Regions from separate parts of the Sediminibacillus dalangtanensis genome, predicted to be linked through region 1. Evidence: riboswitches for the same ligand, from Rfam matches in the RefSeq annotation. Region 1 holds a riboswitch; each other region holds the start of a gene.
The links. A riboswitch is a leader RNA that binds a small molecule or an ion and turns the genes downstream of it on or off. The one in region 1 is predicted to bind S-adenosylmethionine.
Positions count from the first base shown of each region.

Region 2: another riboswitch for S-adenosylmethionine. It lies ahead of ERJ70_RS13580 (methionine ABC transporter ATP-binding protein); the one in region 1 lies ahead of ERJ70_RS14125 (PLP-dependent aspartate aminotransferase family protein).
Region 3: another riboswitch for S-adenosylmethionine. It lies ahead of ERJ70_RS06430 (methionine ABC transporter ATP-binding protein); the one in region 1 lies ahead of ERJ70_RS14125 (PLP-dependent aspartate aminotransferase family protein).
Region 4: another riboswitch for S-adenosylmethionine. It lies ahead of ERJ70_RS18160 (LLM class flavin-dependent oxidoreductase); the one in region 1 lies ahead of ERJ70_RS14125 (PLP-dependent aspartate aminotransferase family protein).

Region 1 is NZ_CP046956.1:2,811,860-2,816,149, forward strand. Features, by position in the region: gene ERJ70_RS14125 (PLP-dependent aspartate aminotransferase family protein) at 1-1,509, opposite strand, end outside; SAM riboswitch class I at 1,596-1,704, opposite strand; gene metX (homoserine O-acetyltransferase MetX) at 1,734-2,819, opposite strand; SAM riboswitch class I at 3,244-3,351, opposite strand; gene ERJ70_RS14135 (manganese catalase) at 3,585-4,290, shown strand, end outside.
Region 2 is NZ_CP046956.1:2,700,822-2,705,111, forward strand. Features, by position in the region: gene ERJ70_RS13570 (MetQ/NlpA family ABC transporter substrate-binding protein) at 1-327, opposite strand, end outside; gene ERJ70_RS13575 (methionine ABC transporter permease) at 423-1,091, opposite strand; gene ERJ70_RS13580 (methionine ABC transporter ATP-binding protein) at 1,081-2,106, opposite strand; SAM riboswitch class I at 2,223-2,336, opposite strand; gene ERJ70_RS13585 (TlpA family protein disulfide reductase) at 2,506-2,922, shown strand; gene ERJ70_RS13590 (hypothetical protein) at 2,919-3,245, opposite strand; gene ERJ70_RS13595 (thioredoxin family protein) at 3,796-4,101, opposite strand; gene ERJ70_RS13600 (toprim domain-containing protein) at 4,173-4,290, opposite strand, start outside.
Region 3 is NZ_CP046956.1:1,260,943-1,265,232, forward strand. Features, by position in the region: gene ERJ70_RS06425 (methionine ABC transporter permease) at 1-353, opposite strand, end outside; gene ERJ70_RS06430 (methionine ABC transporter ATP-binding protein) at 346-1,356, opposite strand; SAM riboswitch class I at 1,431-1,538, opposite strand; gene ERJ70_RS06435 (YwbE family protein) at 1,707-1,904, shown strand; gene ERJ70_RS06440 (HAD family hydrolase) at 2,084-2,872, opposite strand; gene ERJ70_RS06445 (hypothetical protein) at 3,036-4,290, shown strand, end outside.
Region 4 is NZ_CP046956.1:3,715,358-3,719,647, forward strand. Features, by position in the region: gene ERJ70_RS18155 (ATP-grasp domain-containing protein) at 598-1,557, opposite strand; gene ERJ70_RS18160 (LLM class flavin-dependent oxidoreductase) at 1,619-2,668, opposite strand; SAM riboswitch class I at 2,789-2,896, opposite strand; gene helD (RNA polymerase recycling motor HelD) at 3,645-4,290, opposite strand, start outside.

The DNA.
Region 1 (4,290 bases):
CGTTTCCCGTGGATTCACCGGTATGATTTTATAGCCAAGCCGCTGCATTTTCCTAGCCAGGCGATGGCTTGGTCTCGCCTCTTTGCCGCTCAGTCCAACAATCGCCAATGTTTTTTGACGCTGTGTTTCTTTCCCGTCGGTTTCGACCCGTTCTGTCGGGGACTGCAATGCCCAGCGGATTACTCCCTCATCGTTGATGACGATTTCTGGTCCGCTCTCCTTTTGTTGCCCCGTCGCTTTTGCCAATGCTGCATCCAAATCGTTGATCAAATCTCTCACCGACTCGATCCCCACCGACAGCCGGACGAGCTCCGCTTTGACTCCGGTCCGTTCCAATTCCTCCGGTGACAGCTGCTGGTGGGTCGTGGAGGCCGGATGGATGATCAACGATTTGGCATCTCCGACATTGGCTAGATGCGACCATAAAGCCACATTGTTGATTAACTTGCGGCCTGCTTCTTTCCCGCCCTTAATGCCAAAATTGACGATTGAACCGTACCCGTGCTGCAAGGTTTCACTTGCTTGCTGGTGGGACGGATGCTCCTCCAATCCTGGATAGGACACCCATTCCACTGCCGGATGGTCCTTTAAGTAACGGGCAAGCTCCACCGCATTCTGGTTATGCCGTTCAACGCGCAGATGCAAAGTTTCCAGGCCTTGCAGCAGCAAAAAAGCGTTGAAAGGACTCAGCGAAGCTCCGAAATCACGCAGCAGCTGCACCCTTACTTTGGTGCTGAACGCCAATGTTCCGAAATCCACGGCATAGCGGATGCCATTGTAGCTCGGATCCGGGTCCGTAAACTGGGGGTATTTTTCCGAATTCCAATCAAATCTTCCACCATCGACGATCACCCCGCCAATCGAAGTGCCATGCCCTCCAATCCATTTGGTTGCCGAGTGAACGACAATATCTGCTCCAAGTGTGATTGGCTTGCAAACATGTGGTGTAGCAAAGGTGTTGTCAATGATCAGCGGCACCCCATGTTCATGGGCGATTCCCGCAACTTTTTCGACATCGAGCACGTGCAGACTGGGATTGCCGATGATTTCTCCATACACTGCTTTGGTTTTATCGGTAATCGCCGCGCGGAAATTTTCAGGATCGGTCGGATCGACAAAGTTTACCTTGATGCCATAACGCGGCAGGGTGGTCGAGAACAAATTGTACGTACCGCCATATAAGTTGGTGGCAGCTACAATTTCATCCCCTGCACTGGCCAGGTTAAGAATCGATAATGTGATAGCTGCCATACCGGAAGATACACCGACTGCCGCCACGCCTTCCTCCAACAAAGCCAGCCGTTTTTCAAAAACATCTACAGTCGGATTTCCCAAACGGGAATAAATGTTTCCCGGTTCATCGAGAGCGAACAACCGCTCTGCATGTTCTGTATCGTGGAACACATAGGAAGTAGTTTGATAGATTGGGACAGCTCGCGACCCTGTTGTCGGATCCGGGGACTGACCGCCGTGAAGTGATAACGTTTCTAAATCATAAGTATTTGCCATGTTTCTATTCCTCCTGTTAATTAACTTTTTATCAGCCAAAACAAAAAGCCCTCTTCATAAGAAGAGGACTGATCACACAATCTCTCCTCTTATCTACCAGGATTACTCCTGCAGGAATTAGCACCTTTCAAGTCAATTCGACTTGAAGGTTGCCGGGCTTCATCGGGCCAGTCCCTCAGCCTCTCTGGATAAGAGTCCATATTAAATTGTCTTGTCTTTGTGTATTAGTTTTCCAATCCCGATTTAATAATGCTTCCCCATTTTTCAAATTCGACCAGAAAACCGTCATGCCCGAAACTGGTATCAATCAACGTGTATTCTGCCTCTTTCCCATTCTGTTTCAACTGGTCGATGAACTGTTCCAGCGAACCCGGCGGAAACAGCAAATCCCCGCTGTAACCCAGCGCCGTTACCGGTGCTTCAATCCGGGAAGCGGCCTGTTGCCAACCGTCGCGACCACGCCCGATATCATGGGTATCCATCGCCTTCAACAAATACAAATAACTGTTGGCATCAAAACGTTTGGTCAGCTTTTTCCCCTGGTAATCAAGATAGGATTCGATTTCATAGGCAATTTCATCGTGGAAGTTCCCGGCAGGGGCACGCTGCTTCCTGGAAAAACGTTCATTGAACAAATCTCCCGATCGGTATGTGATCATCCCCACCATACGTGCCAGACTCAATCCACTCTCCGGTATGGTTCCTTCGGTATAATTGCCATTGTTCCAATTCGGGTCATGAAGAATGGCAAGCCTTGCGATATTGTTAAATGCAATCGCATAGTCGGTCAAGTACGGCGTGACAGCCAATGGGATCAAACGGTCCATTTTGTCAGGGTACATCACTCCCCACTCCAATACTTGCATCCCGCCGAGCGACCCGCCTATGACTGCGGTCAAATGGTCGATACCCAATTTTTCAAGTGCCATCTGTTGGGCACGGACCATATCGCGGACCGTTATAAACGGAAACTTGGCCTGGTAGGGCTCTCCTGTCCGAGGGTCTAGACTAAGCGGTCCGGTCGAACCATTGCAGCCGCCCAATACGTTGAATGAAATAACTTGGAACCGATCACTATCGATAAAGCCCCCAGGGGTGATCATTTCTGCCCAGTAGCCTGGCATATCCTGGTCACCAGCTGCATGTTGGCTGCCGGTCAATGCATGACAGACTAGGATTGCCGGTCCCTCGGCCAATCCAACCCGTTCGTAGGCAAGCTCAACCTCCTGGATCACGGTACCGGATTCCAACTCGAGTTCTCCTATGTTGACAGTACCGGTCTTCCTCTCAACAGCTGTTTTCACTTCCATACGACGGATCCACCACCTTTCTTGTTTTCAATTGATTTGCTCATTTCTCAATCCATTCGCCACAGCGAACCCATATGGATATTCTTTATCACTTTTCCAGTTGTTTGCCTCCCAGTTAACTGTCCAGGAAGGCAGGACAAAAGCGCAAGCGCCTGTTTAAAGGAGTACAGGCTAGAGTCGCCACGTCCTGTGGCAACGCCTGCATGACCCACATCGTTTGGGCCTCCGACAAGCTTAAGAATAGCCTCGGCTTGGCGCTTTTTGCCACACAGAGGGTGGGCTTAAGACCTCGAGGGGGTAAGCGCTGGAGCTGGATGTGGCTGGTTCAGCCAATAATGATCCACAGACAGTTAAATTTATAAATTTCCTACACAATAAAAAAATGCCTCTCCAGAAGATAGAGAGGCATTGGTTATCAATTCACTCCTTATCTTCCAAGCTTTCGCTCAGCAGGAATTAGCACCTTTTTAAGCCGTGGCTTAAAGGTTGCCGGGTTTCATCGGGCCAGTCCCTCCACCTCTCTGGATAAGTATTCGCAATATTCCGTTTTGATTGTAACCAGAATTCTAGCATGTAGCAGAAAACCTGTCAACAGGTTTTCTGCCTATTTCATTTTTTAAAATTATTATTAAGAAAAAATAAGAATAAACCGTTTATTTCCCGTTACTTGCGGGAAGATGTTAACTGTCGCGATAGGACGGGCCCGCCAGCGATATCGAAGTCAGAAGAAAGCAGACGAAATTACTTAAAAAGGTGGTTTTTCACTTGTTTTTTCACAGAAAAGAACTTCAGTATCATGCAAAACCAGAAAAGTCCGACCCACTCTTTGCCAAGCAGCTCCAGGAGATCTTAGGTGGACAATTCGGTGAAATGTCCGTAGCGATGCAGTATCTTTTCCAAGGCTTCAACACGCGCGGAAACGAAAAGTATAAAGACTTGATCATGGACACTGGTGCAGAAGAACTTGGCCACGTTGAAATGATTGCCACCATGGTTGCACGTTTACTGGATGGAGCGCCAATCAACGAACAGGAAAAAGCGGCTGAAGACCCTGTAATCGGCGCAATTATGGGCGGTATGAACCCGCATCACGCGATTGTTTCCGGACTCGGAGCCACTCCGGAAAATAGTGCAGGCGTCCCATGGAGTGCAGGATATATCATTGCCAGCGGCAACTTGATGGCAGACATGCGTGCCAATCTTAACGCTGAATCGCAAGGAAGACTGCAGGTTGCCCGACTTTATGAATTGACGGAAGACCGCGGTGTCAAAGACATGCTTTCCTTCCTGCTGGCCAGAGATACCATGCACCAAAACCAATGGATGGCAGCCCTGCAGGAATTAGAAGAAAAAGAGGGCGGCAAAATCACTCCTACCACCGTACCAGCAGAATGGGAAGCATTGGACTTCTCCCATAAACTGTATAACTTTTCTGAAGGAGAGGATAGTGCACGCGGTATTTGGGCTTCTG
Region 2 (4,290 bases), 110 kb from region 1:
ATATCCGAATTCGTTAATCTGATCTTGCAAATATGGCTTATGCTGAAAATAGTTGGCATCGATTTCGCCATCCTCTAAATCCTGGTTAGGTAAGACATAGTCCTGGTATTCTTCAATCGTAAGGGTAACACCTTGCTCTTCCAGCAATGGTTTTGCTTGTTCCAATATTTCTGCGTGAGGCGTACTGGATGCCCCTACTTTGATTTCTGCTGTTTCGCTTCCCTCACCAGATGTACTTTCACCCGATTCACCTTCATCCGAGCTGCCGCAAGCAGCCAACACTGCAAGGATTGCAGCAGTTAGTAACAAAAATAAGTACTTTTTCATGAGTTCATTTCTCCTTTTTTGGTTATAATTTTGACCATTTCCACCTGCGGTATTGCTACGTTCCGCTACAGGATAACTGTATAATGGAAATTGCCTTATCTTTTATCTAATTTATTTGCGATATAATCGCCGATAAATTGAAAAATAAATACAATTATTACGATTAATACGGTACAGACAAACACCACGTCAAAATCGTGCCGTTGAAAACCGTAAAAGTACGCAAAGTCCCCAAGTCCCCCGGCGCCAATCACTCCGGCAACAGCCGTATAACCGATTAAAGCAATTGCTGTTACGGTAATCCCGGATACCAGAGCAGGTATTGATTCCGGAATCAGAACCTTGAAAATGATCGTGTGCGTTTTTGCTCCCATCGCTTTTGCAGCTTCCACTACACCTTTATCTACTTCCTTCAGGCCGATTTCCACCAACCTTGCATAGAACGGTGCAGAACCGATAATCAATGCGGGCAAAGCCGCTTTCGGACCACGAATCGTGCCGATAAGAAAATCCGTGAACGGGAAAAGCAATAAAATTAAAATAATAAAAGGAATTGCCCGAAAAATATTAACTAGTCCCGCAGCCAGGAAGTTCAGTATTTTATTCTGCCACAAACCACCTTTGGCTGTAAGAAATAACAGAAGTCCCAGCAAGATTCCCAGAACGACCGTTCCTGCGAGAGATATCAATGTCATATAGAATGTTTCACCGATCGCTGTCCAAATATCCTCCATTTTCACGTTTGGAAAAAGTTCACTCAGCATCTGCATCCACCTCCACTTCAACAGAGGTAGTTTTAATAAAGGCAATCGCTCTTGCTATCTCCTCGTCAGAGCCATCCATATGGACAAACAAGGTTCCATATGCCCCTTTTTGTGTTTGAGTTATTTTACCCTGAAGAATATTGACAGCCACATCAAACTGCTTTGACACCTGGCTTATCAACGCCTGATTGGTTGTTTCCCCAACAAAATGAAGCCTGGCGACTTTCCCGCTCTGATAATTTTCCAGTAAATGGAGCGACTCTTCTTGATCCTTGTCCCCCATGACCTGCTCCACAAACCGCTTGGTTACCGGCTGTTGCGGATGCAGAAAAACATCCAACACATCGCCTTGCTCTGCTACTCTGCCAGACTCCATCACAGCGACTCGGTGGCAAATCTTGCGAATGACATGCATCTCGTGTGTAATCAAAATAATGGTTAATCCTAATTTTTCATTAATATCCACAAGCAACCGCAAAATGGCATCTGTCGTATCCGGGTCAAGCGCCGATGTGGCTTCATCACATAACAGCACCTTTGGATTATTGGCCAACGCTCTGGCAATACCGACCCGCTGTTTTTGCCCCCCGCTTAATTGGGAAGGATAGGCATCCTCTCTTCCTTTAAGTCCGACTAATTCTATCAGTTCATCTACCCTGGCTCTCCTTTTTCCCTTCGGAATACCTGCTATTTCCAGAGGAAAAGCAATATTGTCACGAACGGTACGGGACCAGAGTAAGTTGAAATGTTGAAAAATCATTCCTATTTCCTGGCGTGATTTACGCAGCTGTTGCTTTCTCATTGCGGAAATTTCTTTCCCATCAATATAGATTTGTCCTTCAGTCGGATCTTCCAGCCGATTAAGCAGTCGGATGAAGGTGCTTTTACCAGCACCGCTGTAGCCGATCACTCCGAATATTTCACCTTTGCTTACTTCCAAGTTGAGATTATCGACAGCGAGGACATCCTGATGCTTGGCCGGATAAACTTTTTTCAAGCCTTTAATTGTGATCAACTTTCTTCCTCCTCAGCAGTACTTGCCGAACTACCTAATATATCTTTAGCGGGCATTAAAAAACGCCTTTCCGTTCACAAGAGAACAGAAAGACGCAGTAATACTACTTTCACGTTCTCTCATCTGCCAAAGCTCGTTGCTTCGCAGGAATTGGCACCATTTTAACCAGTAAACTGGTTAACGGTTGCCGGGCTTCAAAGGGCCAGTCCCTCCACCTCTCTTGATAAGAGATTGCTATATTTAATTAGGTCGTTCCTTAAGCGCTAAATAGGATTTTAGCATCAGGACAGTAGGGTGTCAAGCTAATTCATTAATAAGAAGTGCAATAATCGTTTTCCAATTTCAGGTATGATAGGATGATGAATGAGAATAACATACAGAGAAGTAAGGAGTGGTGGGATGAAAGCCCCGATTTTTGAGCTTCCGATATTGAATTCGGACAAGACCTATCAACTGAAAAAAGATCTAGGCAAGGTTATCGTGCTTACCTTCTGGGCATCCTGGTGCCCTGACTGTGCAGCAGATTTACCCAAAAAGGAACAGCTATATAAAACCATCAATAAAAAGGATGTAGAAATGCTGACTATAAATGTGACCGGGAGAGAGCGTTCGCCGGATGAAGCAGAGGCATTTCATAAGAATTTTCTGCAGCAGCCCACCTTGGCCGATGAAGGGACAAACGTTTACGATATGTACCGCTGTCAAGGAGTTCCCACTACTGTCATCATTGACAAGCAGGGCAATATTGCGGATAAGTTTGGTGACAAAGCCCCTTTTTTGTCCATCGTCGAAGCACTGGGCAGACAACTTGATTAAGGTAAGTAAAGTAGTGTTTCAAAGAGCAAACAGTCCCTGTACCTTCCCTTCCAGGAGGCAAGGTCAGCAGGAAACGCAGTCAACTTCCGCTCTCCGTTAAACAGTTTCTCCGCTATGTCCTTCTTTACGTCCAGTCGTAAAGATACAGCAGACGAGCTTTGCGGTTCAGCATGTAGTTCAACCATACCAGAATGAATTTCTACCCAAGCAGAGTAATCCTCCACGGTCACAATTATGCCCAAGTTCTTTCGCTCATACAGATGCGACAAATCATCGCGATTTTCCAGGCGTCGTTTCCACTCAACCAAAAGTTGTTCTGACAAATCTACCGCCTCCCTTTTAACAGTAGTTCGCCATCCACTATGTAATTCCTGCAAATAGGAAAGGCACATTGGTTGGAGCGTAAGCATGTGCAATAAAGAGGCCGTGACAAAAGCATGGCCACCAAAGCAAAAAAACGAACGAATCCTAAATACCAATCAAATTCGTTCGGTTATATTTGGATATTCTCTTTTTATCCTGTTGTTTGATGCGTGCTTCGAATCGCTACGGCAAGATACTTCGCTACGTTTTTGTGCTCTGATTTCCTCATGATCAAGGCAAGAATGAACCGTATTCTTCTATTGGCTGATAGGTATCTAAACAGTGAAGAAGACGAAAAATCTCCTGGTTTCCAGGCTGCTTTGCTTTCTATCCGTAACGGCAATAGGCAGAACTAGACAAAACGGTATCCTTTGCCAAGTTAGCTGAAGCCGTGCCCGCTGAAAGCGAAGTACCTTGCCGGAGTGGAAAATTGCACTTTTTTTATGAGAAGGGTAGGCTTTTTGCTCATCAAAAAAACCGAACGAATGGTGAAATCGTTCGGTTTTCATTTTAGTTACGATTCTTTTGTCCTAGGCTCTTTTTATTTCTGTATTTCTGCATCTTTTCTTGAATATGTATCAATGACTGAAAAGCGTAGACTTTTTCCTGCACCCGGCCATTTTCCACTATTAGCAGACAGGGAACACTTTCTACTTGATACGATTGCATGAAACCTGGAAAAAGAGAGGCATTCATTTCATGGAAAAGTGAAACCTCTTCTATTTGTTCTAATACTAATAGCATTTTCTCAGCCATTTTGCATGTCCCGCAAAAAGGTGTATGAATAAACACAAAGCCTTTTGAAAAATCCTTCAATTCGCGTTCATTCTTAATTTGCCACATATGATTCCGTCCCTCTTCCGTTTTGCAAATGGCTTATTCGCCGCTTATAGATAAAGTGGATTCACCGCTATACTTCTGCTCAATAGAGCTGCTGCTAATTCCGCCTCAGGAGTAGCTGCCACTTCCCTAAAGGTTTTATCTACATAGATATGTTCTGCATGA
Region 3 (4,290 bases), 1.6 Mb from region 1:
ATTTCCCTGGCAGCCGATTCGACAATACGGGCATAAAAGGGAATGGCGGCCACCGATAAGGAAACCGATGCAGCCAGTGGACCGATGGTTGTGTGGGTCAGCCATTTGGTAAAGGGAATCAGGAAAACGAGTAAAATAATAAATGGTATCGATCGAATTAAATTAACAATGATTCCGACAACCAGTTTTACAAATTTGTTTTCCAGAAATAGTCCTTTATCGGTGACATAAAGCAAAATCCCCATCGGCAAACCGATAACAATTGCCACCAGCAAGCTTATTCCTACCATCAGCATTGTTTCAAAAAAAGCGGTATTCAGCTCAGGCAAAATGTCGATTATCCGATCAAGCATGCTGAATCACCTCCAGCTGATTGACGCGCTCTTTTAAGTAAGCAATCGCTTTGTCTACTTCGGTTTGTTCACCGGTCATTTCCATAATGAAAATACCGAGCGGTGTTTCACCGATATATTCGACTTTTCCATGCAAGATATTCCCCCGAACCTGGAAAGACTGCAACATATCGGATACAACGGCTTCCCCGGCGATGTCACCGCGGAATTGGAGCCGCATCAAGGTTCCGGTGCAGTTTTCCAACAATTTGGCCGGCAGTTCAAAGCTAAGGACAGTTTGAATGAATGCTTTGGTGAGCGGTTCGGTCGGATTGGCGAAAATTTCATAGGTAGATCCTTCTTCGATGACGCGTCCATCCTGCATGACCGCACAGCGATTGCAGATTTCTTTGACAACTTCCATTTCGTGGGTAATGATGACAATCGTAATGCCAAACTCCTGATTGATTTTTTTCAGCAGCTTTAATATCGACTTCGTCGTACCCGGATCAAGAGCGGAAGTCGCCTCATCACAAAGCAGGACCTTCGGATTGTTTGCAAGGGCCCGGGCGATGCTCACCCGTTGTTTTTGACCACCGCTAAGTTGAGCGGGATAGTCGTTCGCTTTTTCACGTAAGCCGACTAATTCAAGCAATTCCAAAACGCGATTTTTCCGTTTGGATTTGGGGACCCCGGCAGCTTTTAAAGCAAAGGTGACATTCTCGAAGACCGTTTTAGATGAAACCAGGTAAAACCCCTGGAAAATCATCCCGATCGACTGTCTTGCTACCCGGAGTTCCCTGCTGGATAAGTTCAACAAATCCACTCCGTCGATCCATACTTTGCCGGTAGTCGGCCGCTCCAAAATATTCATACAGCGGAGCAATGTGCTTTTTCCGGCTCCGCTATACCCGACGATGCCGTAGATTTCCCCTTTATTGATGTCAAGGGAAACATCGTCAACGCCGTTCACCAAGCCGGCTTTTGTTTTAAATACCTTACTAACCTTTTCAATTGTAATCATCCTGTTCACCCCATACATCGTCCGAAAAATAAAAAAACTCTTTCATTCAGAAAGAGGGAAGAAAAACTATTCAATCCTTATCTTTCAGAATGAATCACCATTCTGCAGGAGGTAGCACCACTCCGCATGGAAGGTTGCTGTGACGTCGACAGGCCTGTTCCCTCGGTCACTCTGGATAAGATTTTTAGCTATGTAATTTGTAAGTAAGATAGATTCTATCATAATTGGCTGATAAATGTTTGTCAATGTAATTTAATTGGTAAAAATCAAAAAATTACAGAAGGTTTTCATGGAAACGCCGGGGTTTTAATGGTAAGATGCAAACAGCAATGATGGAAGGAGTGACCTTGTTGGATGGAAGAAAACGCAGCAACATAAACCCGGGTGATACAGTGGATATTGTCCTGAAAAAAGACCAGCGGTCCGGAAATTTGACCAGGGGGATTGTGCGGGATATCCTCACTAATTCAAGCGAACATCCGCATGGAATCAAAGTCCGTTTGGAAGATGGACAGGTTGGAAGGGTCAAGTCCGTCCATAAGGTTTGAAAATGGATGAAATAAAACAAAGGAGCGACCGTCATTTTTAAGAACAGACGGATCGCTCCTTTTTTATATGTTAGTTGGAATCTAGCCTTCTAAGTTTGAAGTTCTGTCTCTGTGGGGAATAATCCCTTCCTCGGCTGTCCTTAAGCTTGCCGGGGTGAGCGAGACATCCCGCGTTTTTCTTAATTTAGCAGTCCCAAGCTTTGCAGTCCTTTATAGATGCCGGAATCTTCTACAGTCGTTGTCCGATGCTTGGCATATTGGAAAAGATCAGGGTGAGCATTCCCCATGGCAAATCCTTCGCCGACTGCCTGCATTAACTGTTTGTCATTCATGCCATCTCCGAAAGCGATCGCGCTTTCTTTCGGGATTTGCAGTCTATCGAGTAACTTCGCCACAGCTTTTCCTTTATTGACACTGTCTCTTATGACATCGTAGCAATGGTCCAGTCCACTTACGTTTACTTGGGAAAAATCAATGTCATCCTCTACTTTGTAAAGCGTAGTATCTGTTTTCGAAAGCTTCATTAAGGTAACACCCAAAATCTCATCGATCACTTCTGGCCCGAATATGGCGTTTTTCTTTAATTCAAATACATCGATGAACTGCTTGACGACATCGGCTTCCATCGAAGTATAATAATTTTTTTCACTTGTATAAAGCACCATTTCATGTCCATGGCGGCTGGCCGTTTCAGTGAATTTTCGAACCGTATCAGCCTTCAGCGGTTCATCGACAATTACTTCATCCCGGTAGATGGCAAAAGCGCCGTTATAACCGATAAAGGAATGGATGTCGAGTTCCGTGGCGATATCAGCGATTTCATGGAGTGGACGGCCAGTTGCCAGGAAAACCTCCACACCTTTTTCTTTGACCTCCAGCACTGCTTGTCTGGTGGAGTCTTGGATTGTATGATCAGGACGCAGAATAGTGCCATCAATGTCTAAAAACAAAACCTTGTAATCGCTCATGTGATTCTCCTTTTGCTTGATTGATTATACGTTAACTAGAAAGAATCTTATCACATCTTTTGATTTTAATGAAAACTTTGCCCTTATTTTTGGGTAATACGTGATAAGGGCCGTTATGGTAAAATAGGCAAAAACGAAGCGTCTAAAATACGGGAGAGCAGACATGAAAAACTTACATAAGCAAGTAATCGATTTTCGAAACGGAGATTTTACAGAAAGTATAGGAAAGCTTGGAATTAAAGACGATTTTCTTATCATTGCTGGAATGGAGGTGTTTCCTCCTTTCAGAACACCATTTGGCGAACTTTTTCTGAAAGATGATTTTGAACTGGAAGGCCCGGGGATGAATGGTCGCCTGGTACCCGTGATACAGGAAAACCTGGGGAAGATTGTCAGTAACTTGAAAGCTGTCCGATTTTACATAGGACACGAGCAAGATATAATACAGACGCCGAGTAAGGAAGAAATACAACATAGGGTTGATGATGTCAATCAGCAGTACGACTGCCTGGACAGCGAACAAGTGCAGCGCTGGCTATATCAAAACAATTCAGATTATCGACGTAAAATAGCATCTGCCAGAGAATGTACTGAACAAACAATCCAAACCTTGTATATTTCCAATCTGGATTTTCCTGATGTAAAAGAAACGGCGGCTGATTATTTACAGCTGCCTGAGTTAAAGGAACACCTTCGGGAAACAGGGCCAGAGGAGGGCAAAACCTATGTGGGGTTGCTCCTCTGTGGCAATCATGTTCAATGGGGGGGAAAAAACGGAGACGAAACTGTGCTGAAAGATAAACTAGAGCATGAATACAGGAAGTGGTGGATGGAAAACAAAGCTGAAGACCACTTGTGTCGTAAAGTGATTGTTCCACTGGAAAGAGAGAAAGAAGGTTCCTACATCGCTGTCTACCATTACGTTTTTCCGGGATTTGGCGGGAAGTATCAGTCGGGTCGGTTGCGTTACAGCGTTTGTTCGAGCTTTTCGGAGGGCGTGCTCGCCAAAGACGATTTGCAAATGCAAAATAAGCTGCGGAACAGCAATCAAACCGAGTATTTCCTATTGTTCAACCGTAAATTGGAAGTCGTTTATACTGCTGGGCTTAATGAGCGATATTGCCAGAATTGCAACGAGTTTTATTACCCATTGCCACAGCATTTCCTCATGGAGGACCGCTTGAAAAAATACAGTCCGTTTATTCAGCAAAGGCATATTTCTGTAGAGGTCAGTCTTTTTAACAAAACCAAGTATTTGTTTGATGAGTACGATTGTTCTGCGTGCGGAGAGAAGCTGAGAAAGGTCTATCAAGTGTTCACCAAGCCTTCCAAACCAAGAAGGTACGAGACTGAAAGCCAGGAAGACTATGCGATCTACGATTACCTGTCAATGGAAGATAAAATGGAAGCAGAAGAGA
Region 4 (4,290 bases), 900 kb from region 1:
TTTGCCAAAGATATTAAATATTATAGGGTTTCTTTCAAACATTCGTCAAATATAATAAACAGGACAAAGGCGCAAGCGCCTGTTTAAAGGAGTACAGGCTAGAGCCGCCACGTCCTGTGGCAACGCCTGCATGACCCACATCGTCGGGGCCTCCGACAAGCTTAAGAACAGCCTCGGCGTGGCGCTTTTTGCCACACAGAGGGTGGGCTTAAGACCTCGAGGGGGTAGGCGCTGGAGCTGGACGTGGCTGGTTCAGCCAATAATTTTCCACAGACAGTCAAATTTATCATTTCCTATACAGGACAAAAGGGGTTATCCGAGAAACGATGGATAACCCCTTTCAGATTCTAGAGAAACCGTGATCTTTCTTATCCCTCTAAGGCCCCGAGAATAAATTTGTGAAGCTAAATGTTCTTATGAAAATTGAAAGACAGGATTATTTTGGGTCTTTAAAGATTATTCATCCTGGCAAAATTTCTCAAATCAGAATGGATGAGCCGTAGCATTCAGCCAAAGCCTTCTCCCGCCTGTTTATAATCATAAAGATAGATGCAAGAAAACACCCCTGGGTGGAATATAACCAATTCATGCTGCTATTTAGATAGAAACAGCGTTTTTCTGTTGCACTGCTTCCAACTCCCGCTTCAAAAACCTTGCCATTTCCAGCATGCCATACTTGTCTGCTTTGGCTTCTGCTTCGGAATTATAATTGGTGTTTGTATTGACGTCATAAGTGAAAAGCTCTCCATCTTGATTGAAAATGAACTCAATCCCTGCCACCCGGATACCATTGTCCGCCAGGAATTGTTCATACTTTTCAATAATCGGCTCGTTGAAATTCTCCACAATGCGGAACTTTGATTGATCCTCCGGTTGTTCTCCCACTGGGCAGAACAAGTCATCGATTGTGCAGGCATCTGCAGGACATAATTCGAATCCTTCCGACGTATCGACCTGAACAGCGTATAGAAACTTTCCGTCGATGAATTCACAGCGGGTAATATATGGCTCGGGTGCCTGTATATATTCCTGAACAAGGGTGATGCCATCGACCGGCTCATCAAAATCGGGGCCATCCAAGTACTCCTTCAATCCGTCGATGGTATGGAACAACTGAACTCCCAACCCTTTTCCTGCCCTGTTGTGTTTCGTGATGAATGATGCTGCATTGAGTTTTTCAGCCGCATCCACAATCTGCTCCTTGCCGACAGCTGCCAGCGTTTTCGGAGTACGGATTCCCGCTTCATTCAACGCCATATACTGATTGACCTTGCTCAATTCAAGTCGAAGTGCACTGCTGCCATTGATCACCGTGCGCCCGTGTCGCTCCAGCCATGCTAAAACCGCCTCCGTCAATTCAGGGGCATATCGATGATCTCTTGTATGGGATGAAGCACTAATCCGGCTATAAAAGATCCCTTCGGGTGGTTCTTCTGTTAAATCGACCATCCCCTGGTCTAAAAACCATTCTTCATAAGGAACCTCCAGCTCCTCCAATCGTTTGGTCAGGTGTTCGGTCCACTCACTGTTTTCATGGATTACATATACTTTGCTCATTCTGCCGTCTCCTCTCCTTGGTGTGGTTTCGTTTCAAGTTATTTAAATAACTGGCGTCTTTTTATTTAAATAACTGGCGTCTTTTTTCCTCCACAAGCGGCATCACTTGTTCTGAAAAACGTTTCATCTCTTCAAGTTGCGGGGAAAACTGCAATAACAGTAAATCCAATCCTGCTTCTTCATATGCCGCGATCCGTTCCGCAATTTGTTCCGGTGTACCAATTAAATTTGGACGAAGACCCCGATTCGAAACCGAGTAATCGTTCCGTTTCACCTGCTGCTCCAGCTGTGACTTGCTGATAAAATCCTGGTAACCGGCATATCCAGCCGTATCCTTCACATCGGTAATTCGTCTCCATTCTTCCAGTGCTTCTTCCTCAGTGTCTCGGCAAATTACATAAGCCGCCATACCAAACGAGTGGAATGCTGGCTGGCCGGCTTCTTCCCGCCGAACCTTCATTTCCGCTATCTTGCTTGCAATTTCATCGACCGTGCCTCCGTGCATGACATAAGCGTCACAGGAATCGACAATCGCCTGTTTGCCACGGTCGCTTTCGCCTCCCGCATACACAGTCGGATAAGGTTTTTGAACCGGCTTGGGAGCCAGCTTGGCATTGTTCACTTCATAATAGTTGCCATGGTAAGAGAATGTCTCTTCCTGCCACATCCCTTTTAACACATCCAGAAATTCTTCTGTCCGGTCATACCGCTCATCGTGAGCGGTAAACGCTCCACCATATTGTTTCGCTTCTTCTTCCCACCACGCTGAGACAACGTTCAGTGTGAACCGGCCGTTACTGATATGATCAATGTTCGCTGCCATTTTTGCTGCTACAGCAGGATTGTGGAACCCGGGACGTACCGCGGTCATGATTTCAATTTTTTCCGTCACTGCTGCCAGTCCGGCTGCTGTCGACCATGCTTCCAGGGAATCGGCATCGATTCCTTTTATGTCGTTTAAATATAACTCAGCAATCAGCGTGGTATCATAGCCCCATTTTTCTGCTGACTGAATCACTTGTTTGGCATAATCAAAGGTTGGGGGCATCTGTTCATCCTCTACGTTTCGCAACCATCCGCCGAAAATCGGCAGCCAAAATCCATACTTCATGTTATCTCTCCCCTGCCTGAATACTAATGATTTTTTGTTTCCGAATAAGACCTTAGTCGAAACCGAGTGTTATAAAAAAGCCTTCTCCCGGAGAGGAAGAAGGCTTTTTTGTCAATCTGCTTCTTATCTCTCAGAGTACATTTACTCTGCAGGATTTGGCACCTTCCTGAATTATCAGTGGGTTGCCGGGCTTCATCGGGCCTTTCCCTCCGCCTCTCTTCATAAGAATCGTTATTCGGTTGAAGTAATCTTATCAAATAACTCGGGTTAATTGCAACTGGTTGATTTCCCTAATTACATTGATTTTGTTTTTCATAAAACCTATAAACTGTGAATTAACTTGAATGTGTCTTCCTGACATCCGGCCTTTATTTAGGTTGGAGAACAGCGCTGAGGAAATACCCTACGCTTTCCGCGGGCGGCTGGTGAGCTTCCTCGAGCTAACGCTCTGCGGGATCTCTCCGAGGCCTTTGCTCCCGCAGGAGTCTCCGGGTATTTCCTCAGCTAGGAATAGCTTCCTGTTTTTAAGCGAGTATACTAGACATATTTTTCTTCATTCAATAGCATGAAACATCTTATCAAAAGACATTTCTAGGAAAACAAGCAGAAAGACCGAGAGAAGAGGAAAAGACGTACATATCCTCACAAGCGTTTTATTAAGAGGTTTAATGCCTGCGATAATCAGCAAACTTCTTAGCGCAGGTAGCATACGAAGACTCCAGCGGGAACAGCGCGAGCTGAAGATCCACTTGGTAAAGCGGTTTTCTTTACCAAGTTAGCTGAAGCCGTGTCCGCGGAAAGCGAAGTATGCTACCGAAGCGGTGGGTAACACGCTTTTTGAATAGGCAACGGAGCTTCCCATTAAAGTTACTGCATAGTTTCTATCAACTCTCAAGACGAAACAATAAAGTCTAGGAAAAGTGTGCTTGTTTTGGCTGACGCCCAATTCGGACGGAAATGGTTAGATTTCTCTTGCCTAAGCCCTGTCATACAAGTCTTCCGGTAGCTGTTGCAAAAAGGCGGACACTGGACCGATCGAGAACACAGCCAGTTCATGCATCGCCCTCGTACATGCCGTGTAAAGCAAATTCCGCTCCAGTTCCCGGTAATATTGAGCAGCGGAAGCATTATAGATAATCGCCGCATCAAACTCAATTCCTTTTGCCAGATAAGCAGGTATCACAAGCAGCCCTTTTTGAAAGGTGTGCGTTTCTTCATCCATCAGCTTTGCTTCTGTTTCCTCGCGTAATAATTGATACGCCTCCCGGCTCTCCTCCATCGTTTTGCATATGACAGCGATCGTTTGGTGATTTGCAGCGGTATAGCCTTTTATTGTCTGCAGTAGTTGCTGTTTTAACTTTTGTTTATCAGGTACTTGGGTTAACAATGGCTTTGAACCTTCCCGGTTGAACGGCTCAATGACATCGCCGCCTGGCATAAAGGCTTTGGTAAACTCCACAATTTGCCTCGTGGAACGATAACTTCTTGTCAGGGTGATCCGTTCGTGCTTTGCTTCCAATTCAGAAGAAAGCAGGGTTTCTTCCGTGGAGGCATGCGCATAAATCGCTTGGTTGTAATCCCCTAAAAGCGTCATCCTGCTAAGAGGGAAAACCTCTTGGAAA